Regions from separate parts of the Pseudomonas sp. FBCC-B545 genome, predicted to be linked through region 1. Evidence: predicted binding sites of a transcription regulator. Region 1 holds the regulator's gene; each other region holds the start of a gene.

Region 1 (9,914 bases):
ATCGAACGCGACAGCATGGGCGAGTTGAAAGTCCCGGCAGAAGCCTTGTATGGCGCCCAGACCCAGCGTGCGGTGAACAATTTTCCCATCAGTCATCAACGCATGCCGGCGCAATTCATTCGCGCCCTGATCCTGGCCAAGACCGCCGCGGCCAAGGTCAACGTTGACCTCAAGCAAATCAGCGAAGGGCAGGGCAAGGCCATTGTCGATGCCGCCCAAGGCTTGCTGGAAGGCGACTACATGCAGCACTTCCCGGTGGATATCTTCCAGACCGGTTCCGGCACCAGCTCCAATATGAACGCCAATGAAGTGATTGCCACCCTTGCCGGCCGTTTGCTCGGCGAGGCGGTCAACCCCAACGACCACGTCAATTGCGGCCAAAGCAGCAACGACATCATCCCCACCACCATTCACGTCAGTGCTGCGTTGGTCCTGCATGAACAAACGCTGCCGGCCCTGCTGCACCTGGTGCAGGTAATCGAGCAAAAGGCCGAAGAGGCTCACCCGTTCATCAAGACCGGCCGTACTCATCTCATGGACGCCATGCCAGTACGCATGAGCCAGGTGCTCAATGGCTGGGCGCAGCAGCTCAGGGCCAATATCGGTCACTTGCAGGACCTGCTTGCGGCCTTGCAAGCGCTGGCCCAGGGCGGCACCGCCGTGGGCACCGGGATCAACGCGCACCCCGAGTTTGCCGGGCGCTTCAGCCAGCAACTGAGCCGCTTGACCGGGGTGAAGTTCACTCCAGGCACGAACCTGTTTGCGCTGATTGGCTCCCAGGACACCGCCGTTGCCGTTTCCGGCCAGTTGAAAGCCACGGCCGTCTCGCTGATGAAGATCGCCAACGACCTGCGCTGGATGAACTCCGGCCCACTCGCCGGCCTCGGTGAAATCGAGCTGGAAGGCTTACAGCCGGGCTCGTCGATCATGCCGGGCAAGGTCAACCCGGTGATCCCGGAAGCCACAGCCATGGTAGCCGCCCAAGTCATCGGCAATGACACGGTGATCACCGTGGCCGGTCAATCGGGCAACTTCGAGCTGAACGTGATGCTGCCGATCATCGCCCAGAACCTGCTCAGCAGCCTTGAATTGATCGCCAATTCCAGCCGTTTGCTGGCGGACAAGGCCATTGCCAGTTTCAAGGTCAACGAGGCCAAGCTCAAGGAGGCGCTGTCGCGCAACCCGATCCTGGTCACCGCACTCAACCCGATCATTGGTTACCAAAAAGCCGCTGAAATCGCCAAGAAGGCTTATCAGCAAGGCCGCCCGGTGATCGATGTCGCCCTCGAGCACACCGACCTGCCACGCAGCCAACTGGAAGTCCTGCTGGACCCGGAGAAGCTCACGGCCGGCGGCGTGTAACCAACGACCCTGCTTTGGAGGCTCACTATGGAGCACTGGAAACGCACGATCGAACGAGCCAATCGCTGTTTTATGGCGGGCGAGCTGGTTGACGCCCGCGAGGCCTATCTGCAAGCCCTGGCCCTGGCTCAAGTGTTGTTCGAACGCTGGGCGGATGCCGACGAAGCAGTGGCGGCTTGCGTCATTTCCCATCACAACCTGGCGGACTTGCACTTGCGCCTGAACCAACCAGAGGAAAGCGCGGAATACCTCTGTGCCATCCACCAGCGCCTGTTGCAGACCATGCAGGACCCACGCCTGAACCCGCAATTACGCGAGGCAGCATTGCGCCAGAGCAGCAAGACCTATGTCGAACTGTTGAACTTCATCAGCGATCACGGCGAGTACCCGCGTACCCATCGCTTGTTGGGCGCTGCTGCGCCGCAATCGACCACGTCTCAATACGGAGCACATTGATATGACCTATACCTTGCCGGCCTTGCCCTACGCCTACGACGCCCTCGAGCCGCATATTGATGCGCAAACCATGGAGATTCATTACACCAAGCACCACCAGACCTATATCAACAACCTCAACGCTGCAGTCGAGGGTACTGAGTTTGCCGGTTGGCCGGTGGAAAAGCTGGTGTCCAGCGTCCAGCAACTGCCGGAAACGCTGCGGGCCGCGGTGATCAATCAAGGTGGCGGGCATGCTAACCATTCATTGTTCTGGGCCGTCATGTCGCCCAGCGGCGGCGGTAAGCCAGAAGGTGCGCTGGGTAATGCCATCGACGAACAACTGGGCGGCTATGATCGTTTCAAGGAAGCCTTCACCAAGGCAGCCTTGACCCGCTTCGGCAGCGGTTGGGCCTGGCTCAGCGTCACCCCGCAAAAAAAACTGGTGGTGGAAAGCAGCGGCAACCAGGACAGCCCACTGATGACTGGCAATACGCCGATCCTGGGCCTCGACGTGTGGGAGCATGCTTACTACCTGCTGTACCAGAACCGTCGCCCGGAATATATCAATGCCTTCTACAGTGTCATCAACTGGCCGGAAGTTGCCGCACGCTACCAGGCCGCCCTGGCCTGAAATTCCTCCATAACAAGATCTAAGGCCGACTATGGGTACTGAAACACTGGCGATCAGTAGCGTGCGAATGTTTCGTTACGCGTTTGGTTCGCTGTTGCTATTGGCCGGTACTGCGTTGCTGGTGGCCCATGGGCTGGCCTGGTTGAACCTGGAGCCCCGCATCCTGCGGGCCTTGCAGGGTGGTGCGATTTGCGCGCTCGGCACGGCGCTGGGCGCGGTACCTGTGCTGGTGATTCGGCGCATGCCGGTAGCGCTGAGCGATACCCTGCTGGGCTTCGGTGCCGGTGTGATGCTGGCGGCGACCGCTTTCTCCCTTGTGGTGCCGGGTATCGCCGCGGCTGAAAGCCTGGGGCTCTCGCCCTGGGGGGCGGGTGGGTTGATCAGCTTCGGCATTATGCTGGGGGCGTTCGGTCTGTACCTGGTCGATCGAAAGGTCTCCGGTGCCAGCCCGGAAATGTTGGTGGGCACACCGGATAAACCGGTGATCCCGCCGCGCATCTGGCTATTTGTGTTTGCCATCATCGCTCACAATATTCCAGAGGGTATGGCTGTGGGTGTCTCGGCGGGTGGTGGCATGCCAGATGCAGACAGCCTGGCCATGGGCATTGCTTTGCAGGATGTACCGGAGGGCCTGGTGATTGCGCTGGTGCTGGCTGGGGCGGGGATGTCGCGGGTCAAAGCGTTTCTGATCGGCGCGGCGTCAGGCTTGGTCGAGCCGGTATTCGCGGTGCTTTGTGCCTGGTTGGTGAGCCTGGCCGAGGTGCTATTGCCCTTGGGCCTGGCGCTGGCCGCCGGTGCGATGCTGTTGGTGGTGACCCACGAAGTGATCCCCGAATCGCGGCGAAATGGTCACGAAAAGCTCGCCAGCCTCGGGCTGTGTATCGGGTTTTGCCTGATGATGGTGATGGATACGGCGTTGGGATGAGGCTCGCTGCTACTTCAGAGGTTATTCGCCTTCGTCGAAGTAGTTATTGATCAACTCAACCAATGCCGCCATCGCTTCGTCTTCTTGCTCGCCTTCGGTCTTCAGGTGAATCTTGGTGCCCTTGCCGGCCGCCAGCATCATCATCGCCATGATGCTCTTGCCATCGACCATGGATTCCGGTGTACGACCAGCGCGGATCTGACAAGGGTACTTCCCGGCCACGCCGACGAATTTGGCCGAGGCCCGGGCGTGCAGGCCCAACTTGTTGATGATCTCAATTTCCCGAGCCGGCATCGCAATGGTGTTCCTTTCAGCTAAGGTCGCGGTGGCGGACCTGGACGTTCTTGAGGGTTTGTTGCAGCACCTGGCCCAGCCGTTCCGTCAGATAGACGGAACGATGGTGGCCGCCAGTGCAGCCAATGGCAATGGTGACATAGGCGCGGTTGCTCGCGGCAAAGCGCGGTAACCATTTGAGCAGGTAGCTGGAGATGTCCTGGAACATCTCTTCTACATCCGGTTGCGCGGCCAGGTAATCGATCACCGGTTGGTCCAATCCGGACTGATCACGCAGTTCTGGCTTCCAATAGGGATTGGGCAGGCAGCGCACATCAAACACCAGGTCGGCATCCACCGGCATGCCACGTTTGAAACCGAATGATTCGACCAGGAACGCAGTTCCGGGCTCTGGCTGGTTCAGCAGGCGCAGCTTGATCGCATCGCGCAGCTGATACAGGTTCAGATTGGTGGTGTTGATCTTAAGATCAGCCAGATCAATGATCGGCCCCAGCAACTTGGTCTCGTCCTGGATGGCTTCGGCCAGGGAGCGGTTGGCGCTGCTGAGCGGGTGGCGGCGACGAGTTTCTGAGAAACGTTTGAGCAGCGTTTCTTCGTCGGCATCCAAGTACAGCACATCGCAATGAATATGCTTGGCGCGCACTTCTTCCAGCAGTTCCGGAAACCGCGAGAGGTGGCTGGGCAGGTTGCGGGCATCGATAGACACAGCGACCAGGGGTTGCGCCAATTCAGTATGGATCAGTGCGCGTTCCGCCAGCTCCGGCAGCAGGCCGGCGGGCAAATTGTCGATGCAATAGAAACCGTTGTCCTCAAGGACGTTGAGGGCGGTGCTTTTACCTGAGCCGGAACGGCCGCTGACGATGATCAAACGCATGATTACTGCCCGTTTTGTTCATCCAGGACGACCTGATACAGGGCCTCATTGGTCTTGGCACTGCGCAGTTTTTCGCGTACTTCCTTGCGATCAAGCATGCTGGCGATCTGCCTTAGCAGTTCCAGATGCGCATCGGTGGCGGCTTGCGGGACCAGTAATACGAACAGCAGGTCGACCGGGGCACCGTCGATGGCGTCGAAATCGATTGCAGCTTCCAAGTGCAGCAGGGCGCTCACGGGCGTATCACAGCCTTTGAGGCGGCAGTGAGGGATGGCGATGCCGTTGCCAAAACCGGTGGAGCCGAGTTTTTCACGGGCAATCAACGCCTCGAAGACATCTTGCATCTCCAGACCCGGCACTTCGCGGTGGATCAGGTTGGCAATTTGTTCGAGGGCTTTTTTCTTGCTGCCGCCCGGCGCGTTCACGAGGGAACGGCCGGGGGTCAGGATGGTTTCAAGTCGGATCATGGGGGGAGAGTTAACGACCTGTGCCTTGGAGCAGGCTCAGATTCTTTTCCTTATGCTTTTTGAGTTGGCGGTCGAGCTTGTCGGTGAGCAAGTCAATCGATGCATACATGTCTTCATGCTCGGCATTGGCAACCACTTCACCACCAGGTATCTGGAGGGTCGCTTCGATCTTCTGCTGAAGCTTGTCAACCTTCATGATGACCTGCACGTTGGTGATCTTGTCGAAATGTCCTTCAAGCTTCCTCAGCTTCTGCTCGACATAGTCGCGCAGTGGAGGGGTGACTTCTACATGGTGTCCACTGATGTTGACTTGCATACAGCTTCTCCTTCGTTGCCAGTGCATAAAGCGGCAGGCAAGACGCCTGCCACTGGAACGCTATGGCCCGCCCGTCACATCAAACGCTTACGCTCGCTGGAAGGCGCGATCCCGAGGGACTCGCGGTACTTGGCGACGGTTCGACGGGCGACCTGAATGCCTTGTGCCTCCAGTAAACCAGCGATCTTGCTGTCACTCAACGGCTTTTTCTGATTTTCCGCGGCAACCAGTTTCTTGATGATCGCGCGGATCGCTGTGGACGAGCATTCACCGCCTTCGGAGGTACTGACGTGGCTGGAGAAAAAGTATTTCAGCTCATAAATACCCCGTGGGGTATGCATGAATTTCTGCGTGGTCACCCGGGAAATCGTCGATTCATGCATGCCGACCGCTTCGGCGATATCGTGCAGGACCAAAGGCTTCATGGCTTCGTCGCCGTATTCCAGGAAACCGCGCTGGTGCTCGACGATCTGGGTCGCCACCTTCATCAGGGTTTCGTTACGGCTTTGCAGACTCTTGATGAACCAGCGCGCTTCCTGCAACTGGTTGCGCATGAAGGTGTTGTCGGCGCTGGTATCGGCGCGGCGCACAAAACCGGCATATTGCGGGTTGACCCGCAGGCGGGGCACCGACTCCTGGTTCAGCTCCACCAGCCAACGCTCGTTGTCCTTGCGCACGATCACGTCGGGGACGACGTATTCGGCTTCGCTGGACTCGATTTGCGAGCCCGGGCGCGGGTTGAGGCTCTGCACCAGCTCGATGACCTGGCGCAATTCATCTTCCTTGAGCTTCATGCGGCGCATCAGCTGGCTGTAGTCGCGGCTGCCCAGCAGGTCGATATAGTCCGACACCAGGCGCTTGGCTTCGGCCAGCCAAGGCGTCTTGGCCGGCAACTGGCGCAATTGCAGCAGCAGGCACTCGCTGAGGGTGCGGGCGCCAATGCCGGCGGGCTCGAATTGCTGGATGCGATGCAGGACGGCTTCGATTTCGTCCAGTTCGATGTCCAGCTCCGGGTCAAAGGCTTCAAGAATCTCGTCGAGGGTCTCGTCCAGGTAGCCCTGGTTGTTGATGCAGTCGATCAGGGTGACCGCGATCAGGCGATCGGTGTCGGACATCGGTGCCAGGTTCAGTTGCCACAACAAATGACTCTGCAGGCTCTCGCCGACAGAGGTACGGGTGGTGAAGTCCCACTCGTCATCGTCATTGCTCGGCAGGCTGCTGGCGCTGGTCTGGTACACGTCTTCCCACGCGGTATCCACGGGAAGCTCGTTGGGAATGCGTTCGTTCCATTCGCCGTCCTCGAGGTTATCCACCGTCGGGGCGGTTTCCTGGTAGGAGGGTTCCTGCACGTCGGGGTTGGGTTTTTGCTCGATGTTATCGGCCAGCGGGTCGGCATTGTCGAAGTCGTCGCCTTCTTCCTGGCGTTCGAGCATCGGATTGGACTCCAGGGCCTCCTGGATTTCCTGTTGCAGGTCCAGGGTCGACAATTGGAGCAGGCGGATGGCCTGTTGCAGCTGCGGTGTCATCGTCAGCTGCTGGCCCATTCTCAGGACTAGCGATGGTTTCATGGCAGGGGCTTAACACCTTATTCGCCGGCGCAATGCGCCATCCACGACAGGGCGCGTGAGCGCCAAACATAAGCAAATTATATGCCTGATCTCGGGGGCTTTGCCTAGAGCGCGGTAACAATAAAAAAGCTAAGGTTTCTATTGACTCCTGCGCGCTCCAGGAAAAGCCGCGATACCACCGTGCCTACAGGCGGAACTCGTGACCCAGGTACACTTCCTTGACCAGCTCGTTGGCCAGGATAGTCTCGGCATCGCCTTCGGCAATCAGTTGGCCGTCGTTGACGATATAAGCCGTTTCGCAGATATCGAGTGTCTCGCGCACGTTATGGTCGGTGATCAGCACGCCAATGCCCTTGGCCTTGAGGTGGTGAATGATTTGCTTGATATCGCCCACCGAGATCGGGTCGACACCGGCAAACGGTTCATCCAGCAGGATGAACTTGGGCGCGGTTGCCAGGGCGCGGGCGATTTCCACACGACGACGCTCGCCACCGGACAGGCTCATGCCGAGGTTGTCGCGAATGTGGTTGATGTGGAATTCCTGCAGCAGGCTTTCCAGCTCTTTGCGGCGACCATCGCGATCGAGCTCCTTGCGGGTCTCCAGGATCGCCATGATGTTGTCGGCCACCGACAGTTTGCGGAAGATCGACGCTTCTTGCGGAAGATAGCCGATACCGGCGCGGGCACGTCCGTGCATTGGCTGGTGGCTGACGTCCAGGTCGTCGATCAATACGCGGCCCTGGTCCGCCTGGACCAGCCCGACGATCATATAGAAGCAGGTGGTCTTGCCGGCACCGTTGGGGCCGAGCAGGCCGACGATCTGGCCGCTGTCGATCGACAGGCTGACGTCGCGTACCACCTGGCGGCTTTTATAGGCCTTGGCCAGGTGCTGGGCTTTCAGGGTCGCCATTACTCGGCCTTCTTCTTCGGCTGGATAACCATGTCGATACGCGGACGAGGTGCGGTGACCTTGTTGCCATTGGCGCGGCCGGCCTGGGCGACCTGGGTCTGGGTGTTGTAGACGATCTTCTCGCCTTCGGTCGAGTTACCGTCGGCGCTCAGCACCTTGGCCTGGTCGATCAGTACAATGCGATTTTGCTGGGCATGGTATTGAATGGTCTTGCCGTAGCCCTTCATCGGGCCTGGATCTTCTGCCTTCTGCTTCTGTTCGAAGTAAGCGAGGTTGCCCACTGAGGTCACGACATCGATATCGCCGGCCTGGGTACGCGTCAGTGTCACCGTATTACCGGTGATCTTCATCGAGCCCTGGGTGATGATCACGCCGCCGGTATAGGTGGCGACACCTTGCTTGTCATCCAGCTGCGCATCGTCAGCCGAGATGTGGATCGGTTGCTGGCTATCGTTCGGCAGAGCCCAGGCGCTCACGCTTCCCAGTGCTGCGCCCAGACCGAGCAAAATAGGGAGGGTTTTAACGAGCCTCATACTGTCCTCTTACGTTCGATAGCAGGTGTATCCTGCTTTCTTTCAAATACGCTTTCATTCCCTTGCCAGTCGATACACCGCCAGCGCCGTCGATTCTAACGTCTTGCTCGGTCTGCGCATATTGCTTCTGTGGGAATACCGTCATGCGACTGCTGGTAATGATGGTGTCGCGGTTCTGTGCGTCTGTACGTGCGACGCGTACCGAGTCGATCAGTTCAACTTCGGTGCCGCCGGAATTGACCTCGCCACGCTTGCTGGTGACGTGCCACGGGAAGTCGGTTCCGCGATAAAGGTTCAAGTCCGGATTGGTCAGCAGGCTGATGTCGGAGGCCTTGAGGTGTTCCACTTTATCGGCCGTCAACTCGTATTGAACCTTGCCGTCCGGCATGAATTGTATGCTGTAGGCATTTATCGAGAAATTGTCGATGAGCCCCTCGTCAACCTGCGCAACAGGCTTGTCGAGAAAGCGCCCCGGGCTGATATTCCAGTAGCCCACCGCCAGGAGCAGCGCGGCGATGACCCCGAATAACAGGAAGTTGCGGATCTTTTTACTCAGCATATAACGCTCTATAGGTAGGCGGCGTGGGCCGCTTCAAGACTGCCCTGGGCACGCAGGATCAACTCGCAGAACTCCCGGGCAGCACCTTCGCCGCCACGGGCGGTGGTGGTGCCGTGGGCATGTTCGCGCACAAACGCCGCGGCATTCGCAACGGCCATGCCCAGGCCCACCCGGCGAATCACCGGCAGGTCAGGCAAGTCGTCACCCAAATAGGCGACCTGTTCATAGCTTAGGTTGAGTTGGCCAAGAAGCTCGTCCAGCACTACCAGTTTATCCTCACGGCCCTGATACAGGTGAGCAATCCCCAGGTTTTGTGCGCGGCGTTCCACAACCGGTGTCTTTCGACCGCTGATAATCGCCGTTTGCACACCGGTCGCCATCAGCATCTTGATGCCCTGGCCATCGAGGGTGTTGAACGTCTTGAATTCGCTGCCATCTTCGAGGAAGTACAGGCGGCCATCGGTCAGCACGCCGTCAACGTCGAAAATCGCCAGCTTGATGTTTTTACCGCGTTGCAACAGGTCGCCGTTCATCTACATCACTCCTGCGCGCAGCAAGTCGCCAAGGTTAAGGGCCCCGATAGGGCGATCATCATTGTCGACGACGATGAGCGCGCCGATCCGGTGGTCTTCCATGATTTTCAAAGCTTCAGCCGCGAGCATTTCAGCGCGGGCGGTCTTGCCGTGAGGCGTCATTACCGCATCGATGGTCGCGGTGTGGATATCAATGGTGCGGTCCAGGGTACGACGCAGGTCGCCGTCGGTGAATACCCCGGCCAGGCGACCATCGGGTTCGACGATCGCCGTCATGCCCAGGCCTTTGCGGGTCATTTCCATCAGCGCATCCCTGAGCAGGGTGCCGCGTGGGACGCTTGGCAGTTCGGCGCCGGAATGCATGACATTTTCCACTTTAAGCAACAGGCGACGGCCGAGCGCGCCGCCTGGGTGGGAAAATGCGAAGTCTTCGGCGGTAAAACCGCGGGCCTCCAGGAGCGCCACGGCCAATGCATCGCCCATGACCAGCGCAGCAGTGGTGGA
Region 2 (9,914 bases), 1.2 Mb from region 1:
TGCTGGAGTCCTCCCAGGACCTGCGCGCCGTGCAGGAACTGCTCGGCCACGCCGATATCAAGACCACGCAGATCTACACCCATCTCGACTTCCAGCATCTGGCAACGGTGTACGACAGCGCCCATCCACGGGCCAAACGCATCAAGGGTGGCGACTTATGAGTATCAAGCTGATCACCTTCGACCTGGACGACACCCTCTGGGACAACGTACCCGTCATCATCAGCGCCGAAGCGTCAATGCGCGAATGGCTGGCGGTCAACGCCTCCAAGGTCGGGGACTTGCCCCTAGAGCATTTCGCCAGCCTGCGCCAGCAAGTACTGCAGCGCCATCCTGAACTCAAACACCGCATCAGCCTGTTGCGACATCGTGTTTTGGTGCATGCGTTCGAGGAAGCCGGTTATCCCCAACCAGAAGCTGCGCAGATGGCGGATGTCTGCTTTGAAGCGTTTATCCATGCACGCCACCAGCTCACCGTTTTCCCGGAAGCCGAGCCGATGCTCAAAGCGCTGCGCCAGCACTTTTTGCTGGGAGTGATCACCAATGGCAACGCGGATGTGCAGCGCGTGGGCCTGGCGGACTACTTTCACTTTGCCTTGCGCGCCGAAGATATCGGCATCGCCAAGCCGGATGCTCGCTTGTTTGAAGAGGCGTTGCAGCGGGGCGGCGTGGATGCCAGTGCGGCAGTGCATGTGGGCGATCACCCTGGAGATGACATCGCCGGCGCACAGCAGGCCGGGTTACGGGCGGTGTGGTTTAACCCGGCGGGCAAGACTTGGGAGGGTGACAAGCGCCCGGATGCGCAGATTCACAGCCTGACGGAGTTGCCGGAGTTGCTGCAGAGCTGGCAGTAACACCGCAGATCAAAATGTGGGAGGGGGCTTGCTCCCGATAGCAGTGGTTCAGCCAGCACATGTGGCAACTGATACACCGCGATCGGGAGCAAGCCCCCTCCCACATTTAGAACACCACAAGGCTTGAACAAGTCATAAGGCGTGAAAAAGCCCGCAGCGACGGCGGGCTTTTTCGGCAAGCAGGAGGCAGACCTCAGATGGGTCGGCTGCCGTACTTGTTGTCCGGCTTCTTCGGTGGATCAGCCACCACGTTGGGCTCGACTTCGACCACTTTGCCGCCTTTAGCGAGGAATTCTTCCATCGCACGGGCCAGGGCATCGCGCTCTTTGTTCTTGGCTTCAACGCTCGGCAGCTCGTCTACCGAGACCGCAGCCTTGGCTTTGCCTTTGGCTTTGGGGCTCGCCTCATCGACACTGCTCTCATCGACATCGTCAGCAACGTCTTCCGCTGCTACTTCAAGACCTTCTTCGGTTTCATCTTCATCACCTACTTCGAGGTCGTCTTGTTCCAGATCATCGTCGCTCATGTTCTACCTCATGACTTGCGAAAAGCAGATTAGTTATAGCCCAGCTTCACCCTCTGTCGAGGTCGCCGGAAAAAAATCAACATCCACCGGATAACCAGTGGCTTATGCCTCTTCACCCTGCAAGGTGGCGAGGACTTTACGAGCACCGCCATGATCACGGTGCTCGCCCAGATAAACACCTTGCCAGGTCCCTATCGCCAAGCGGCCGGCCTTGACCGGCAAACTCAGCTGGCAGCCCAGCAGACTGGCCTTGAAGTGCGCCGGCAGGTCATCCGGACCTTCGTCGTTGTGTTCAAACCCGGCGCTGCCTTGCGGCACCAGCAGGTTGAAAAACCGCTCGAAGTCACGGCGAACCGCCGGGTCGGCATTCTCGTTAATGGTCAACGAGGCCGAGGTGTGCTGCAGCCACAGATGCAACAGGCCCACACGACACGACTTTAATTCAGGCAAGCCGGCAAGCAACTCGTCCGTTACTAGATGAAAGCCCCGGGGCTTGGCCCGCAGGGTAATCAGGGTCTGTTGCCACATACAGTTCTCCGCCCATCGGCGCGCATTCTAGCGCGCTCTGGGAAAAAACAAAGTGCCGAATACGCCTTCATAGCTGTAAGACATTTGCACCCTTGAAAGTGCCGCGTGGATCCCATCACAAAGTCGACAAAAAACCCACGCACCTTTAGCCACAGACAAACGCCAGGCAAAAAAATGCCCGGCAAGCCGGGCATCTTTTTTTCATGTGCTTACAAGTTGTAGCCGCGCTCGTTGTGTTGCGCCAGGTCGAGGCCTACCGCCTCTTCCTCTTCGGTGACACGCAGCCCCATGACCATGTCCAGTACCTTGAGGATGACGAAGGTCACGATCGCCGTGTAGATCACAGTGAAGCCGACGCCTTTGCACTGGATCCAGACTTGGGCAGCAATGTCGGTCACGGTGCCGAAGCCGCCCAGGGCCGGGGCTGCAAACACACCGGTGAGGATCGCACCGACGATACCGCCGATACCGTGTACGCCAAAGGCGTCCAGGGAGTCGTCATAGCCAAGCTTGCGCTTGAGGCTGGTAGCGCAGAAGAAGCACACCACGCCGGCGACCAGGCCGATCACCAGGGCGCCCATCGGCCCCACGGTGCCAGCGGCTGGTGTGACAGCGACCAGGCCGGCCACCACGCCCGAGGCGATCCCCAGTGCGCTCGGTTTACCGTGGGTGATCCATTCGGCAAACATCCAACCCAGTGCCGCAGCGGCGGTGGCGATCTGGGTAACCAGCATCGCCATGCCCGCAGTGCCGTTGGCTGCCGCAGCAGAACCAGCGTTGAAGCCGAACCAACCGATCCAGAGCATGGCCGCGCCCACCAGAGTATAGCCCAGGTTGTGTGGGGCCATTGGCGTGGTCGGGAAGCCTTTGCGCTTGCCGAGCACGATGCACGCCACCAAGCCGGCCACACCGGCGTTGATATGTACGACGGTGCCGCCGGCGAAGTCCAGCACACCCCAATCCCACATCAGTCCACCGTTGCCGCTCCAGACCATGTGCGCGATCGGCGCATAGACCAGGGTGAACCAGATCGCCATGAAGATCAGCATCGCGGAGAACTTCATACGCTCGGCGAAAGCACCGACGATCAGCGCTGGGGTGATGATGGCGAAGGTCATCTGGAAGGTGATGAACACCGCTTCCGGAAACAGCGCCGCAGGCCCGGTAATGCTGGCCGGGGTGACACCCGCCAGGAACGCCTTGCCCATGCCGCCGAAGAAGGAATTGAAATTGACCACGCCCTGTTCCATACCGGTGGTATCGAACGCGATGCTGTAGCCGTAGACGACCCACAGGATGCTGATCAGGCCAGTGATGGCAAAGCACTGCATCATCACCGACAGGATATTCTTGGAGCGGACCATGCCGCCGTAAAACAGCGCCAGGCCAGGGATAGTCATGAACAGCACCAGTGCCGTGGCGGTCAGCATCCAGGCAGTGTCGCCGGAGTTGAGGACTGGAGCAGCCACTTCATCTGCCGCCATGGCCAGGCCTGGCATTACGATGGACAGCAGGGCTCCGAGCCCTGCGAATTTACGCAGAGTCATATTGTTTTCTCCTGGGGCGTTGGGGTTTGGCGGCTTAGATTGCGTCGGTATCGGTTTCGCCGGTACGGATGCGAATAGCCTGTTCCAGATTGACCACGAAGATCTTGCCGTCACCGATCTTGCCGGTGTTGGCCGCCTTGGTTATCGCCTCGATAACCCGATCAAGATCCTTGTCGTCAATGGCGACATCGATCTTCACCTTCGGCAGGAAATCGACCACGTATTCCGCGCCGCGATACAGCTCGGTATGACCCTTCTGCCGACCGAAGCCCTTGACCTCAGTAACGGTAATGCCCTGCACGCCGATCTCGGACAGCGACTCGCGTACATCGTCCAACTTGAACGGCTTGATGATGGCAGTGACTAGCTTCATGAAAACTCTCTCCCGAATTGGTGGACTTGCCCCAGGAAAACAAACCCGTCTCAAGTCTAAGCGCAGCGCCTGGCTTTGTAACGCATCGTCGCCTCGGCATATGCCGTCACGACGCCAGCGAACCACTGGTGACGAAACCTTTACCCCCTGATCCCTCGGCGCACTGCATTCGTCACAGCGACTGCGTCAGTGCATGGGTCATGATCGTCTAAGCAGAAACCTTGCCAGCTCCGTAAAAACCACTGAAAACAGTCCTTTGCCCACTTGTGCCCACCCTCGGGGCGTTTGCGCGGCGGCAATGCGCATCAAAACAGTGCGCGACTGCCCGCCCCACTGCGCGAAAAGCGTGCGCAGCGGGGACGTGAAAAGACTATGAGACGCTGCGTGATACACTGCCGGCCAACTGTTTTCCGGAATACTTCCCATGCTCGCGCCCAAAGACTTTCTCGACGCCCTGAGCGGCCACGCCTCTCGCCTGTTCAGCGGCGACACCCCGCTGCCCCGTAACGAAATCGAAAGCCAGTTCAAGGCCCTGCTGCAAAGTGGCTTCAGCAAGCTCGACCTGGTCAGCCGCGAAGAATTCGATAGCCAGATGGTGGTGCTCGCCCGCACGCGTGCGCGATTGGAGAGCCTGGAGGCGAAAGTGGCGGAACTGGAAGCGCGGCTGACACCAACGTCGACTGAATAAACGCAGTCCATGTGGGAGGGGGCTTGCCTTCAATAGCAGTGTGTCAGTCACCATTAATATTGGCTGATGCATCGCCATCGGGGGCAAGCCCCTCCCACATTTGTTTTGCATCGCACTATAGATACGTTCTGTAAAACCTCCCCCGCCTCGCTCTTCCACACCTCGTCTACCCTTGAAGAACCCGCAGGAAGCGGCCCTCCCTTTCAAGGAACGAGCATGTCCCTCGCCATCGTCCACAGTCGCGCCCAGGTCGGCGTCGAAGCTCCTGCCGTCACCGTCGAGGTGCATATGGCTAATGGCCTGCCATCACTGACACTGGTGGGTTTGCCGGAGACGGCGGTGAAAGAGAGCAAAGACCGCGTGCGCAGTGCCATTTTAAATTCGGCGCTGCAATACCCAGCACGTCGCATCACCCTCAACCTCGCGCCCGCCGACCTGCCCAAGGACGGCGGGCGTTTTGATTTGGCGATTGCGCTGGGGATCCTCGCGGCCAGCGTGCAGGTGCCGGCGTTGATGCTCGATGAGGTGGAGTGCCTGGGGGAGCTGGCGCTTTCCGGCGAGGTGCGGGCGGTGAAAGGCGTGCTGCCGGCAGCACTAGCAGCGCGCAAGGCTGGGCGCACCGTGATAGTGCCCCGAGCCAATGCCGAGGAAGCGTGCCTGGCGTCTGGATTGAAAGTGATTGCCGTGGATCATTTGCTGCAGGTGGTGGCGCACCTGAATGGACACGTGCCGATTGAACCGTACACATCCGACGGCCTGCTGTATTTGAACAAACCCTACCCGGACCTGAGTGAGGTACAGGGCCAATTGGCGGCCAAGCGTGCGCTGCTGATCGCGGCGGCCGGTGCGCATAACCTGTTGTTCAGTGGCCCCCCGGGCACCGGTAAGACCCTGCTCGCCAGCCGGCTGCCGGGCTTGCTGCCACCGTTGAGCGAGCAGGAAGCCCTGGAAGTGGCAGCGATCCAATCCGTGGTCAGCCTCCAGCCCCTGAGTCATTGGCCTAACCGCCCGTTCCGGCAACCGCACCATTCGGCATCCGGGCCGGCGCTGGTGGGTGGCGGCTCGAAGCCGCAACCGGGGGAAATCACCCTGGCCCACCACGGGGTGCTGTTCCTGGATGAACTGCCGGAGTTTGATCGTAAGGTGCTGGAAGTGCTGCGCGAGCCATTGGAGTCGGGGCATATCGTGATCTCCCGAGCCCGTGACCGGGTGAGTTTCCCGGCGCGCTTTCAACTGGTCGCGGCGATGAACCCCTGCCCTTGCGGCTACATGGGTGAGCCCAGTGGGCGTTGCCGGTGCACGCCGGAGCAAATCCAGCGCTATCGCAACAAGCTCTCCGGGCCGTTGCTGGACCGCATTGACTTGCACCTGACGGTGGCCCGGGAGACCACTGCGCTGAACCCCTCCCAACAGATCGGTGAAACCACCGCTCAGGCATCCGCCCAGGTAGCGCAAGCCCGCGAGCGTCAGCAACAACGCCAGGGCTGTGCCAATGCGTTTCTCGACCTGCCGCGGCTGCGCGAACACTGCCTGCTGGCAAAAGCCGATGAATACTGGCTGGAGGCCGCGTGTGAACGGCTGACTTTATCCCTGCGCGCCGCACACCGGCTGCTCAAGGTAGCGCGCACGCTAGCGGACCTTGAGCATGTAGACAGCATCGCTCGCCATCATTTGGCAGAAGCCTTGCAGTACCGGCCGGCCGCAATTGGCTAGCAGCGGTCAGGAAAATCCCAGCAACAGCCTCGCCACTTCCAGCACCTCATCCAATGCCGCCTCTGCCGACTCGGTGGAAGGCTTGAGCATCAGGTCATCGGCATAGCCCATTGCCAGGGCAAAAATCTGCCGGGCTGCGCGTTGGGGCGAATCGCAGTGAAACACACCGGCGGCAACGCCGCGCTCGATCACCTCGGCAAGCATGCCTTGCCATTGGGCGTTGATCACCAGGTAAGCCTGGGCCATTTGCGCGTCGTGCATGGCCTCGTCCCAGGCGTCGAGCCAGAGCGCCCAACCTGCATCGGCAGTGCTGGGCAGGCAGTCGTGCAAGAACCCCACGAGCGCCTGCAGCGGTGACGCATCGGCCAAGGGCTCGCGCACTTCGTCCAATTGCTCATTGGCAAAGCGCACAAAGGCTTCGCGGCGCAGTTCATCCCAGTCGCTGAAGTAGTGATACACATGACTGCGCGACAGCCCGGCATGTTCGGCCAGGTCACGGGTGGATACATCGGCAAAACCCTTGCTGCGAAACAGCTCCAGGGCGGCGGCGATGATCTGGTCTTTACGGTCGATACGCGACATTGAGCAATTCCTTCGAGCGTGGACAGATAAGCGGCGCTTGCTTTTTGAGCGATCGCTCAAGGATACTTGAGCAGTCGCTCAATAATAGCGTCTATCACTCCTTTGGTGCACCTCATGACATCCGTCACCCCACACATTCTGATCGAAGAAAGCAAGAAAATCGGTCAACAGTCCGCCAGCCAGACACTCAAGGCAATTGCCAAAGCCTATCCCGGCAAGCTGTCTTGCACTTTGTCGCTGGTGGCGCTTGAGAACGCACTGTTGTTGGCTTACCCGCTGTTTGCCGGGTTCGCGGTGGATTCGATTATCCGCGGCGATACCACCAGTGCATTGCTCTATGCCGCCGTGGTCATGGCGTTCTGGGCCGTGGGGGCGGCGCGACGAGCGCTGGACACGCGCACGTTCACGCGCATTTACGCCGATCTCGCGGTGCCGGTCATCCTCAACCAGCGCCTACAGAACCACAGCACCTCGAAATCGGCGGCACGGGTGGTGCTTGCACGGGAGTTTGTCGAATTTTTTGAAAAACACGTGCCAACCATTGCCACGGCGTTGGTATCGATTGTGGGCGCGGCGGTGATGTTGATCGTGATTGAGCCATGGGTAGGCATGGCGTGCCTGGCCGCGCTGCTGCTGTGCATAACCTTGTTGCCACGCTTTGCCCAACGTAATCAGACGCTGCACGAGCGCCTGAATAATCGTCTGGAAAAAGAGATCGGCCTGGTCGAAAAGGTCGGCGCGCCAACCCTGCGACGCCACTACCAGGTGCTGTCACGCCTGCGTATCTGGCTGTCAGACCGCGAGGCCGCGGCGTTCCTGTTTATCGGTGCGATCGCAGCCTTGCTGTTCGTGGTTGCGATCAGCCAGTTGGCCATGACCCCAGCGGTCAAGGCTGGCCACATCTACGCGGTCATGACCTATCTGTGGACGTTCGTCACCAGCCTGGACGAAGCGCCAGGCATGGTCGACCAACTGGCGCGGCTCAAGGACATTGGCAAGCGCGTGGATCCAGGGCTTGGGGAGCCCTGAGCCTCAACGAAACCGGTCGACCTCTTGACGCAAGCCAGCCGCCAAGGTCTCCAGCTCCTTGGCGGTAACGGCCAGGTTCGACACCACTTCGCGCTGCTCGCTGTTGGCCAGTGCAATGCTCTGCAGGTTGCTGCTGAGCAAGGTGGCGGTACTGCTCTGCTCCTGGGTCGCGGTGGTGATCGCAGCAAACTGCTGGCCGGCCGAGCGGCTTTGCTCGTCGATACGCGCCAGGGCCGAGGCCACGGCGGCGTTACGCGACAGGCCTTCCTGCATCAGCACATTGCCGTGTTCCATGGTACTGATGGCATTGCCGGTTTCCTGCTGGATGCTCTGGATCATCGTGGAAATTTCATCGGTAGCCTGACGGGTGCGCGACGCCAGGTTGCGCACCTCGTCGGCGACCACGGCGAAACCCCGACCCTGCTCACCGGCGCGGGCGGCTTCGATGGCGGCGTTGAGCGCCAGCAGATTGGTCTGTTCGGCGATGGCCGTGATTACGCCAACGATCCCGCCGATTTCCTGGGAGCGCTGGCCCAGGGTGTTGATCACCGCAGCGGTGCTGTTCAGGGCGGTGGCGATATGTTCCAGGGACGATGACGCCTCCTGCATCGAATCGCGACCGATGCGGGTCTGCTGGGCATTCTCTTGCGCCAGGCGCTCGGTATTGCCCATGTTGTCGGCGATGTTCAACGAAGTGGCGCTGAATTCTTCCACCGCGCCAGCCATGCTGGTGATTTCGCCGGACTGCTGTTCCATGCCTTCATAGGCACCACCGGACAAACCTGACAGCGCCTGGGCACGACTGTTGACCTGTTCGGCAGCGTTGCGGATATGCGAAACCATGGTCGACAGCGCGTCGCCCATCTGGTTGAAGCTGCGCGCCAACTGGCCGATCTCGTCATGGCTGGACACGTTGAGACGTGCGCTCAAGTCACCCGCGCCCAGGGCTTCTGCCTGGCGTACCAGGTCGCTCAGTGGCGCGAGCTTGCTGCGCAACAGCCACACCGTGGCACCCACTGCCAGCAACATCGCCAGCACACTGCCGATTACCAGGCGGATACCGACTTCCCAAGTCACGGCGCGAATCTCAGCCTTGGGCATGCTCGCGACCACCGCCCATGGGCCGCCTTCGAACGGCACCGAGACGCTGTAGAAGTCCTCGTGCTTGTCGCTCCAGAAGCGGCCAGCTCCCGGTTTCTTCGCCAGGTCGAGCATCACCGCAATGGCCTCATCCGGCGCCTGCACGCCAGCTGGCGCCACCAGCCAATGCTTCTGTTCATCCAGCAGCGCGAGGGAGCCCGTCTGGCCGATACGGAAGCGCTTGAGATTTTCAAACTGGGCGTTCTGGGCGTCGGTGTAATCGAAACCGATGAACAACACGGCGATGACCTTGCCGCTGCTGTCACGCACCGGGCTGTATTGGGTCATGTAGGAACGGTCGAACAACACCGCACGACCGATATAGGTCTGCCCCTCGGCAACGCGCTGGTAAGCCGCGCCCTGACGGTCCAGCACTGTGCCGATGGCGCGGTTGCCATCCTGCTTGGTCAGCGAGGTGCTGACGCGAATAAAGTCGTCGCCGCTGCGCACGAACACCGTGGCCACGCCGCCAGACATCTGCTTGAACTCATCCACCTCTTCGAAATTGTTGTTCAGCACCTCGTCTCCCAGGTAAAGGCTCGGGGTCTGCACGCCGGCCACCGCCACCGGTTGGTCAGCACGCACACTCAAGCCGGCGACGAAGCGCTTTTCAAACAGCCCGCTCAAACGCTGGGTACTTTCGCGCAAGGTGCTGTGGAAGGTATTGAGTTGGTCGGCAAGCAAACGCGCCTCGCTGGCCAGGTGTTCCTCACGGGTGTCGAGGTTGGCTGAGTCGAGGGAGCGCAGAGCGAAGACGGTACTGCCGCTGATAACGATAGCCAGAATCACGGCAAGTGCGAGACCTAACTGGGAGGCAATCCGGGCACGAGGTTGAGACATGGGAGCTCCTGGCCGAGGCCAGGATCATCCTGATCTCATAGCGATGCTCGGCAAATTATCTAGTGGGAAGCGTTGGTGCACGATAGTTCCAACAT
Region 3 (9,914 bases), 620 kb from region 1:
TCAGTTGCGACCTCGGGCGAGATAGAAGGAGTTGCTAGAGCCTAGACGCTCTGACACACGGCGCAGGCTCTGGTTCGTCAGTTTTTTAACTCATTCACTGTTAAAGGGATTAGATGCAGGGGTCGTGCCCGAACGCCACCGAAGATGAAAAACCTGAAAATATTGTTCAAAAAATCATCAATCCCGGTATGATCGCGCGCCCGGACACCGCCCCACCTTGGAACCCTGATGAAGCCTCAACTGATCGCCGCCGCGGAACTCGACCGTCTCGAAACGTGGCAGAAATATTCCGCCCACATGTGCGGCGGCTGCGTGTCCAGCTGCTGCACCCTGCCGGTGGAGGTGAAGATCAAAGACCTGATCCGCATTGGCATCGTAGATGAGTTCGAGCGCGGCGACCCGCCGAAGAACATCGCCAAGCGCTTGCAGAAGGAAGGCATCGTCGAGCGCTACAACAACAAATCCGAGATTTTTACCCTGCAGCGCATGAGCAACAACGACTGCCTGTACCTGGATCGTAAGACGCGCTTCTGCACTATTTATGACAAGCGCCCGGATACTTGCCGCAACCACCCGAAAATCGGGCCGCGACCGGGGTATTGTGCGTATAAGCCGAAAGAAGTGGTGCGCGAGACCAACTTCAAGACTCTCGATAAGTTCTGATCCAGGGTTTGTGGGGTTCTCAAGGGCCCTATCGGGGGCAAGCCCCCTCCCACACTTCGAATGTGTTCACAGAACAAAATGTGGGAGGGGGCTTGCCCCCGATGAGGCCGGTACAGTCAGCACAAAACCAGCAGGCATAAAAAAACGCCCCCGGCCTTTCGACCGGGGGCGTTTTTCATTCAGCCTGAGTTAACTCAGTTCTTGGCTTTCTTGGCAGCGCGGGTACGCTCGCCTTCGTCCAGGATCTTCTTACGCAGGCGGATCGACTTAGGCGTGACTTCGCACAGCTCGTCATCCTGGATGAATTCCAGGGCCTGTTCCAGGGTGAAGCGAACAGGTGGGACCAGAGCGATGGTTTCGTCTTTGCCCGAAGCACGCATGTTGTCGAGCTTCTTGCCTTTGGTTGGGTTGACGCCCATGTCGTTGTCACGGCTGTTCAGACCAACGATCTGGCCGTTGTAGATCTCTTGACCGTGTTCAACGAACAGCTTGCCACGCGCCTGGAGGGTTTCCAGGGAGTAGGTCAGCGCCTTGCCGGTTTCTACCGATACCAGAACACCGTTCTGACGGCCGGACATGTCGCCGGACTTCATGGTGTCGTAACGATCGAAGATCGAGGTCAGGATGCCAGCACCGTTGGTCAGGGTCAGGAACTGGTTACGGAAACCGATCAGACCGCGAGCAGGGATGTTGTATTCCAGACGTACACGGCCCTTGCCATCCGGCACCATGTTGGTCAGGTCGCCCTTACGCAGGCCCATCTCTTCCATGACCTTGCCCTGGGATTCTTCAGGGGTGTCGATGGTGACGTTTTCGAACGGTTCCTGCTTCACGCCGTCAACAGTACGGATGATCACTTCCGGACGACCAACACCCATTTCGAAGCCTTCGCGACGCATGGTTTCGATCAGTACCGAGAGGTGCAGCTCACCACGGCCGGAGACTTTGAACTTGTCAGCCGAGTCGCCTTCTTCAACGCGCAGTGCAACGTTGTACAGCAGCTCTTTGTCCAGACGCTCCTTGATGTTACGGGAGGTCACGAACTTGCCTTCTTTACCGCAGAACGGCGAGTCGTTTACCTGGAACGTCATGGAAACGGTTGGCTCGTCAACGGTCAGAGGCTTCATCGCCTCGACGTTGTCTGGCTGGCACAGGGTGTCGGAGATGAACAGCGAGTCCATGCCGCTCACGCACACGATGTCGCCGGCAAACGCTTCTTCAACGTCGATGCGGTGCAGGCCGTGGTGACCCATCAGCTTCAGGATACGACCGTTACGCTTCTTGCCGTCGGCACCGATAGCGACAACCGGGGTGTTCGGCTTGACGCTGCCACGAGCGATACGGCCAACGCCAATAACACCCAGGAAGCTGTTGTAGTCCAGTGCCGAGATTTGCATCTGGAACGGGCCTTCACGGTCAACTTTCGGCGGCGGTACGTTGTCGACGATCGACTGGTACAGCGGGGTCATGTCTTCAGCCATGTCGTTGTGGTCAAGACCAGCAATGCCGTTCAGGGCCGAGGCGTAGATAACCTGGAAATCGAGTTGTTCTTCGGTGGCGCCGAGGTTGTCGAACAGGTCGAAGATCTGGTCCAGAACCCAGTCCGGACGCGCGCCTGGACGGTCAACCTTGTTGATGCACACGATCGGACGCAGGCCGGCTTCGAAGGCCTTCTTGGTCACGAAACGGGTTTGCGGCATAGGGCCGTCTTGAGCGTCAACCAGCAGCAGAACGGAGTCGACCATCGACATTACGCGTTCTACTTCGCCGCCGAAGTCGGCGTGGCCCGGGGTATCCACGATGTTGATGTGGTAGCCGTTCCAGTTGATAGCGGTGTTTTTTGCCAGGATGGTAATACCGCGCTCTTTTTCCTGGTCGTTGGAGTCCATCACGCGCTCGTCGTTGAGCTCGTTGCGCTCCAGGGTGCCGGATTGACGCAGGAGTTTGTCTACCAGGGTGGTTTTACCATGGTCAACGTGGGCAATGATGGCGATGTTACGTAGATTTTCGATCACTTGTGTATCTCGATCAGAGGATTCGGTGTGCTGACAGGTCGTGGCAGCGATTAACAGTAGAGTCAGGCCTTGCCGTTACAGCTTGACGGCAGAGTCGGGGGGCCGGTGACGCAGGCCACAGGCAAACAGCCCCGGGCTCTTAGCTCGGTCGATAAACGCGCACATTGGCATGCCCCTCACTGAGCAAATGGTGGGCATGCAGGCGACTCATCACGCCTTTGTCGCAATACAGCAGGTACTGACGGCTGTTATCCAGTTCCTTGAAACGCGCGTTCAGTGCGTAGAACGGCAGCGTTTGCACGTCGATGCCAGTAATTTCCAGCGGCTCGTCTTCAGCGGCGTCCGGGTGACGGATGTCGATGACGATCTGGCCGGCCAGGGCCTCACTGACTTCTTCGATTTGCACATCCTGGCCCAACTCGTCGATGACGCGATCGATTGGCACCAGCTTGGCATTCTCGAGCGCACGCTCCAGAATCGCCATGTCGAATTCTTTCTCTTCATGCTCCACGCGATGCCGCTTGGCGTGGGTCTTGGGGTTCACCGAGATGACCCCGCAGTACTCAGGCATATGCTTGGCAAAATCGGCGGTGCCGATCTGTTCTGCCAGGTCGATGATGTCCTGCTTGTGGCTGGCGATCAGCGGGCGCAGCACCAGCTTCTCGGTAACACAGTCGATGATCGACAGGTTCGGCAGCGTCTGGCTGGATACCTGGGAAATCGCTTCGCCGGTCACCAGCGCGTCGATCTGCAGTTGATCGGCAATTCGCGAGGCAGCGCGCAACATCATACGCTTCAATACCACGCCCATATGACTGTTATCGACTTTGCCGAGAATTTCCCCCAGCACTTCCTCGAACGGCACGCTCACAAATAGCACACGCTGGGAGCTGCCGTACTTCTTCCAGATGTAGTGCGCGACTTCCATCACGCCCAATTCATGTGCACGCCCGCCCAGGTTGAAGAAGCAGAAGTGGCTCATCAGGCCGCGGCGCATGATCTGGTAGGCCGCCACCGTGGAATCGAAACCGCCGGACATCAATACCAGGGTCTGTTCCAGGGCGCCCAACGGGTAGCCGCCGATGCTGTCGTGCTGGCTGTGAATCACAAACAACCGTTGGTCGCGAATTTCCATGCGCACTTCAATTTGCGGCGCCTTGAGGGAAATTCCAGCGGCGCCGCACTCGCGACGCAGCTTGCTGCCGACGTATTTCTCGACGTCCATGGAGCTGAACGGGTGCTTGCCGGCACGCTTGCAACGCACCGAAAAAACCTTGCCTTCCAGCGAGCTGCCGTAGTGCTGCTTGCACTTGTCGGTGATGTCGTCGAAGTCGCCCAGCGGGTACTCATCCACCTGCAGGAAATGCGCGATGCCCGGCATGCAGCTCAGGCGCTCGGTCATGTCCTTCAAGGCTTTGGCGTCGGTAATACGGGTTTCCAGCTCGAGATTGTCCCACACGCCGTTCACCACCACAGCCGAGTCCAGGTCACGGAGCACGGCACGGATGTTCTTGGCCAACTGACGGATGAAACGCGTCCGTACCGGTCGGCTCTTGATGGTGATCTCGGGGAAGACTTTAACGATTAATTTCATGGAAACAGCGCGCGCCGGGCCTGCTGAAAAAGGGGGGCGCGGATTATAGCGGAAATCGCTCAAGGTTTAACCAGTTAATATGCACCGCTTGTGCAACGCACCAAAACGGGTCATTTGCACAAATAAACGCTACATTGCAGTGCGCTATTTATTGCGTTTTGACGGATTGCACCTTTATAGGGGCCATTTTGAGGCAAAACGGCCATGTTGGCGCACTGGCATGCAATTTGCTCTCTTGTGAGGCAGGTTGCCATGGCGGAGTATCCGCGCCGGCATCACCCACATTCTAAGGGCTAACTCCACTACCCAGCCCGAAGCCACCCGGAGGACACCATGTCGAAGTCGGTTCAACTCATCAAAGATCATGACGTTAAATGGATTGATCTGCGCTTCACGGACACCAAAGGCACTCAGCACCACGTGACCATGCCGGCTCGCGACGCGCTGGATGACGCTTTCTTCGAAGAAGGCAAAATGTTCGACGGCTCCTCCATTGCTGGCTGGAAAGGCATCGAAGCTTCCGACATGATCCTGATGCCGGACGACAGCACTGCCGTGCTCGACCCGTTCACCGAAGACCCAACCCTGATCATCGTCTGCGACGTGATCGAGCCTTCGACCATGCAAGGCTACGACCGCGACCCACGTGCGATCGCCAAGCGTGCCGAGGAATACCTGAAGTCCACCGGTATCGGTGACACCGTATTCGTTGGTCCTGAGCCAGAGTTCTTCATCTTTGACTCGGTCAAGTTCAAGTCCGATATCTCCGGTTCCATGTTCAAGATCTTCTCCGAACAGGGTTCGTGGATGTCCGACCAAGACATCGAAGGCGGCAACAAGGGCCACCGTCCGGGCATCAAAGGTGGCTACTTCCCAGTTCCGCCGTTCGACCACGACCACGAAATCCGTACCTCCATGTGCAACGCCATGGAAGAAATGGGCCTGGTCATCGAAGTTCACCACCACGAAGTGGCCACTGCCGGCCAAAACGAAATCGGTGTGAAGTTCAACACCCTGGTCGCCAAGGCTGACGAAGTACAAACCCTGAAGTACTGCGTACATAACGTGGCCGATGCCTACGGCCGTACCGCGACCTTCATGCCTAAGCCACTGTACGGCGATAACGGTTCGGGTATGCACGTTCACCTGTCCATCGCCAAAGAAGGCAAGAACACCTTCGCTGGCGAAGGTTATGCCGGCCTGTCCGACACCGCCCTGTACTTCATCGGCGGCATCATCAAGCACGGTAAGGCCCTGAACGGCTTCACCAACCCGTCGACCAACTCCTACAAGCGTCTGGTGCCAGGTTTCGAAGCGCCGGTAATGCTGGCCTACTCGGCCCGCAACCGTTCCGCCTCGATCCGTATTCCTTACGTGTCCAGCCCTCGCGCTCGCCGTATCGAAGCGCGTTTCCCGGACCCAGCGGCCAACCCATACCTGGCCTTCGCTGCCCTGGTCATGGCCGGCCTGGACGGCATCCAGAACAAGATCCACCCAGGCGATGCCGCCGACAAGAACTTGTACGACCTGCCGCCTGAAGAGGCCAAAGAGATCCCACAAGTGTGCGGCAGCCTGAAAGAAGCCCTGGAAGAGCTGGACAAGGGCCGTGCGTTCCTGACCAAGGGCGGCGTATTCAGCGACGACTTCATCGATGCCTACATCGAGCTGAAAAGCGAAGAAGAAATCAAGGTTCGCACCTTCGTACACCCACTGGAATACGAGCTGTACTACAGCTGCTGATCCGGTAGCGCTGCTTAACGTGGCGTGATGAAAAAGACCTCCTCCGGGAGGTCTTTTTTTTGCCTGGGAGTTATGCAGCTTCAAATCTGCAAACCCAATCAAAAAGGTGGGAGGGGGCTTGCTCCCTCCCACAAGGAGATCTGCGTTGAAACATAAATTCGTGTTCGCCCTGCTGTTCGTCAGCGCCGGTGTTTACGCCGCCCCACCTACCTTGGAGCCACTGCTCAACAGCATCGCCGAACGCCTGGAGATTGCCGACCAGGTGGCCTTGAGCAAATGGGACAGCCACAAGCCCGTCGAAGACCAAAAACGCGAGCAGGAAGTGATCGCCAGCGTCGTCGCCCAAGCCCCGAGCTACAAGCTTGACCCCGCCGCCGCCGAGCAGTTTTTCTCGGCACAGATCGAAGCGAACAAACTGGTGCAATACACCCACCTGTCCGACTGGCAGTTCCAGGGCAAGGCGCCTGACGATCCGCGCCCGGACCTGGTCAAGCAGATTCGCCCGCAGCTGGATGAACTGCAAAAGCGCCTGTTGCAGCAGTTGGCCGACTTCAGCCCACAACGCACCGACCCGCAGTGCCCGCAGTGGCTGGCCGAAGCGGTGCATGCACCGTTAAATGATCCGATGCGGCAACTGGCGATGATTCGTGCCACCGCCGAACTCTGCATCTACAAAGGTTAATCCCTGCAAACCCGGTAAAAATGTGGGAGGGGGCTTGCTCCCGATAGCGGTGTGTCAGTCGACATTGGTTTGACTGACCCACCGTTATCGGGAGCAAGCCCCCTCCCACATTTGGGCTGTATGCATTCAGGGCCATCTCTGGCAGCTTCCTGAACAACCTTCACAAAACCGCACTATATTGGTGCGATAGGTTGCACCCTCACTCCAGCCACAGCCCATTTTGGTTCGAATCTTCCCGTTCAAGCTGGCAGAACGCGACAGTTTCGCGCCACAAACGCCTATTTCAGGGCTTTAACGCTTCTTTTCGGAGCCTTGGTTTGGTTTTTGCATTTTCCTCGTATCAGCGTGTGCCTCAAGCCCGCGCCTTGCTCCAAAAGAGGTCCCGATGACCATCAGCGATGCACTGCACCGTTTGTTACTCGACAACCTGACCACCGCGACCATCCTGCTCAATGCCGACCTGCGCCTTGAGTACATGAACCCGGCGGCCGAGATGCTTCTGGCCATCAGCGGCCAGCGCAGCCATGGGCAGTTCATCAGCGAGTTGTTCACCGAGTCGGCCGAGGCCTTGAGCTCGTTGCGCCAGGCGGTGGAGCAGGCGCACCCGTTCACCAAGCGCGAAGCAATGCTCACTGCTCTCACCGGCCAGACCCTGACCGTCGATTACGCCGTGACCCCGATCCTGAGCAACGGCGCCACCCTGCTGTTGCTCGAAGTGCATCCTCGCGACCGATTGCTGCGCATCACCAAGGAAGAGGCGCAACTGTCCAAGCAGGAAACCAGCAAGATGCTGGTACGCGGCCTGGCCCATGAGATCAAGAACCCCCTGGGCGGCATTCGCGGCGCCGCGCAGTTGCTGGCCCGCGAGCTGCCGGAGGAGCATCTCAAGGACTACACCAACGTCATCATCGAAGAGGCCGACCGCCTGCGCAACCTGGTGGACCGCATGCTCGGCTCCAACAAGCTGCCGTCCCTGGCGTTGACCAACGTGCACGAGGTGCTGGAGCGCGTCTGCCAGTTGGTCGAGGCCGAGAGCCAGGGCTGCATCACCCTGGTACGCGACTACGACCCAAGCATTCCCGACGTATTGATCGACCGCGAGCAGATGATCCAGGCGGTGCTCAATATCGTGCGCAACGCCATGCAGGCCATCAGCAGCCAGAACGAGCTGCGCCTGGGCCGCATCAGCCTGCGCACCCGCGCCCTGCGCCAGTTCACCATCGGCCATGTGCGCCATCGCCTGGTAACCAAGGTCGAGATCATCGACAACGGCCCGGGCATCCCGACCGAATTGCAGGAAACCATCTTCTTTCCCATGGTCAGCGGCCGCCCGGACGGTACCGGGCTGGGCCTGGCCATTACCCAGAACATCATCAGCCAGCACCAGGGCCTGATCGAATGTGAAAGCCATCCTGGCCACACCACGTTCTCGATCTTCCTGCCATTGGAACAAGGAGCCCCCACGACATGAGCCGTAGTGAAACTGTCTGGATCGTCGATGACGACCGTTCTATCCGCTGGGTCCTGGAGAAAGCCTTGCAACAGGAAGGCATGACCACCCAGAGCTTCGACAGCGCCGACGGCGTGATGAGCCGCCTGGCGCGCCAGCAGCCGGACGTGATCATCTCCGACATCCGCATGCCCGGCGCCAGTGGCCTGGACTTGCTCGCACGCATCCGCGAGCAGCACCCGCGCCTGCCAGTGATCATCATGACTGCGCACTCGGACCTGGACAGCGCTGTCGCGTCCTACCAGGGCGGCGCCTTTGAGTACCTGCCCAAGCCGTTTGACGTGGATGAGGCCGTAGCGCTGGTCAAGCGTGCCAACCAGCACGCCCAGGAACAACAGAACCAGGAGGCCCCGCCCACCCTGACCCGCACCCCGGAAATCATCGGTGAAGCGCCGGCGATGCAGGAGGTTTTTCGCGCCATCGGGCGCTTGAGCCACTCCAACATCACCGTGCTGATCAACGGCGAGTCAGGTACCGGCAAAGAGCTGGTGGCTCATGCTCTGCACCGCCACAGCCCACGGGCGGCCTCGCCGTTTATCGCGCTGAACATGGCGGCGATCCCGAAGGACTTGATGGAGTCAGAGCTGTTCGGTCATGAGAAAGGTGCATTCACCGGCGCCGCCAACCTGCGGCGCGGGCGTTTTGAACAGGCCGACGGCGGTACGCTATTCCTCGATGAAATCGGTGATATGCCGGCCGATACCCAAACGCGCTTGCTGCGGGTATTGGCAGACGGTGAGTTCTACCGCGTCGGCGGGCATACGCCGGTCAAGGTCGATGTGCGCATCATTGCGGCCACCCACCAGAACCTGGAAACTTTGGTACACGCGGGCAAATTCCGTGAGGACTTGTTCCATCGCCTCAATGTGATCCGCATCCATATCCCACGCATGTCGGACCGCCGCGAAGACATTCCCACCCTCGCCCGCCATTTCCTCAGCCGCGCCGCCCTGGAGCTGGCCGTAGAGCCGAAGCTGCTCAAAAGCGAGACCGAGGAATACCTCAAGAACCTGCCGTGGCCCGGCAATGTGCGCCAGCTGGAAAACACCTGCCGCTGGATCACCGTGATGGCGTCCGGGCGCGAAGTGCATATCAGCGACCTGCCGCCTGAGCTGCTCAGCCTGCCGCAGGATTCGGCCCCGGTGACCAACTGGGAACAGGCCTTGCGCCAATGGGCCGACCAGGCCCTGGCCCGCGGCCAGTCGAACCTGCTGGACAGCGCCGTTCCGGCGTTCGAGCGGATCATGATCGAGACTGCCCTCAAGCACACCGCCGGTCGCCGTCGCGATGCGGCAGTGTTGCTCGGTTGGGGACGCAATACCCTGACGCGCAAGATCAAGGAGCTGGGGATGAAGGTGGATGGCGGGGATGACGACGAGGGTGATGAGGCCTGATCACACCTCCCAGATCCACTGGAAAGTCTAATGTGGGAGGGGGCTTGCTCCCGATGGCGGTGGGTCAGCTACAGAGTTGCTGACTGATACACCGCTATCGGGAGCAAGCCCCCTCCCACATTTGGATCTCTACAAGGCCGCAGGATTGTGCACCGCTTCGATGCACCATGAACCGGCATCGGGCAGACCTTTCAAAGATGAAACAACCGAACAGCCCGGAAAATATTGAGCTGCAAAAACACCAAAGCCCCGTAATCCGGTGCTTTGGGCTTTCTGAAGACATTATTTGGCACAAATCGACGACTCTGGCACGCCC

What was found. Region 1 encodes sigma-54, which starts transcription at its own class of promoters, with help from an activator protein. Its sites were predicted from a motif close to ANTGGCATNNANNTTGCTNT; they were not measured.
Region 2: the regulator sigma-54 is predicted to act here: its motif matches at 4,037-4,056, upstream of glnK (P-II family nitrogen regulator).
Region 3: the regulator sigma-54 is predicted to act here: its motif matches at 4,487-4,506, upstream of glnA (glutamate--ammonia ligase).

Annotation. Positions count from the first base shown of each region.
Region 1 is NZ_CP101441.1:5,250,290-5,260,203, reverse strand. It holds gene NMB39_RS24300 (class II fumarate hydratase) at 1-1,362, shown strand, start outside; gene NMB39_RS24295 (DUF2753 family protein) at 1,390-1,818, shown strand; gene NMB39_RS24290 (superoxide dismutase) at 1,820-2,431, shown strand; gene NMB39_RS24285 (ZIP family metal transporter) at 2,463-3,356, shown strand; gene NMB39_RS24280 (HPr family phosphocarrier protein) at 3,378-3,650, opposite strand; gene rapZ (RNase adapter RapZ) at 3,667-4,524, opposite strand; gene ptsN (PTS IIA-like nitrogen regulatory protein PtsN) at 4,527-4,991, opposite strand; gene hpf (ribosome hibernation-promoting factor, HPF/YfiA family) at 5,002-5,307, opposite strand; gene NMB39_RS24260 (RNA polymerase factor sigma-54) at 5,382-6,875, opposite strand; gene lptB (LPS export ABC transporter ATP-binding protein) at 7,060-7,785, opposite strand; gene lptA (lipopolysaccharide transport periplasmic protein LptA) at 7,785-8,318, opposite strand; gene lptC (LPS export ABC transporter periplasmic protein LptC) at 8,305-8,877, opposite strand; gene NMB39_RS24240 (KdsC family phosphatase) at 8,886-9,410, opposite strand; gene NMB39_RS24235 (KpsF/GutQ family sugar-phosphate isomerase) at 9,411-9,914, opposite strand, start outside.
Region 2 is NZ_CP101441.1:200,765-210,678, reverse strand. It holds gene xerC (tyrosine recombinase XerC) at 1-161, shown strand, start outside; gene NMB39_RS00935 (HAD family hydrolase) at 158-853, shown strand; gene sutA (dormancy-specific transcriptional regulator SutA) at 1,047-1,379, opposite strand; gene NMB39_RS00925 (secondary thiamine-phosphate synthase enzyme YjbQ) at 1,482-1,907, opposite strand; gene NMB39_RS00920 (ammonium transporter) at 2,117-3,454, opposite strand; gene glnK (P-II family nitrogen regulator) at 3,489-3,827, opposite strand; gene NMB39_RS00910 (accessory factor UbiK family protein) at 4,252-4,515, shown strand; gene NMB39_RS00905 (YifB family Mg chelatase-like AAA ATPase) at 4,732-6,228, shown strand; gene NMB39_RS00900 (TetR/AcrR family transcriptional regulator) at 6,235-6,810, opposite strand; gene NMB39_RS00895 (ABC transporter six-transmembrane domain-containing protein) at 6,925-7,839, shown strand; gene NMB39_RS00890 (methyl-accepting chemotaxis protein) at 7,843-8,565, opposite strand; partial or broken gene NMB39_RS00885 (Cache 3/Cache 2 fusion domain-containing protein) at 8,746-9,819, opposite strand.
Region 3 is NZ_CP101441.1:5,871,335-5,881,248, forward strand. It holds gene NMB39_RS26970 (glycogen/starch/alpha-glucan phosphorylase) at 1-1, opposite strand, end outside; gene NMB39_RS26975 (YkgJ family cysteine cluster protein) at 229-663, shown strand; gene typA (translational GTPase TypA) at 858-2,678, opposite strand; gene thiI (tRNA uracil 4-sulfurtransferase ThiI) at 2,818-4,272, opposite strand; gene glnA (glutamate--ammonia ligase) at 4,606-6,012, shown strand; gene NMB39_RS26995 (chorismate mutase) at 6,158-6,694, shown strand; gene glnL (nitrogen regulation protein NR(II)) at 7,080-8,165, shown strand; gene ntrC (nitrogen regulation protein NR(I)) at 8,162-9,598, shown strand.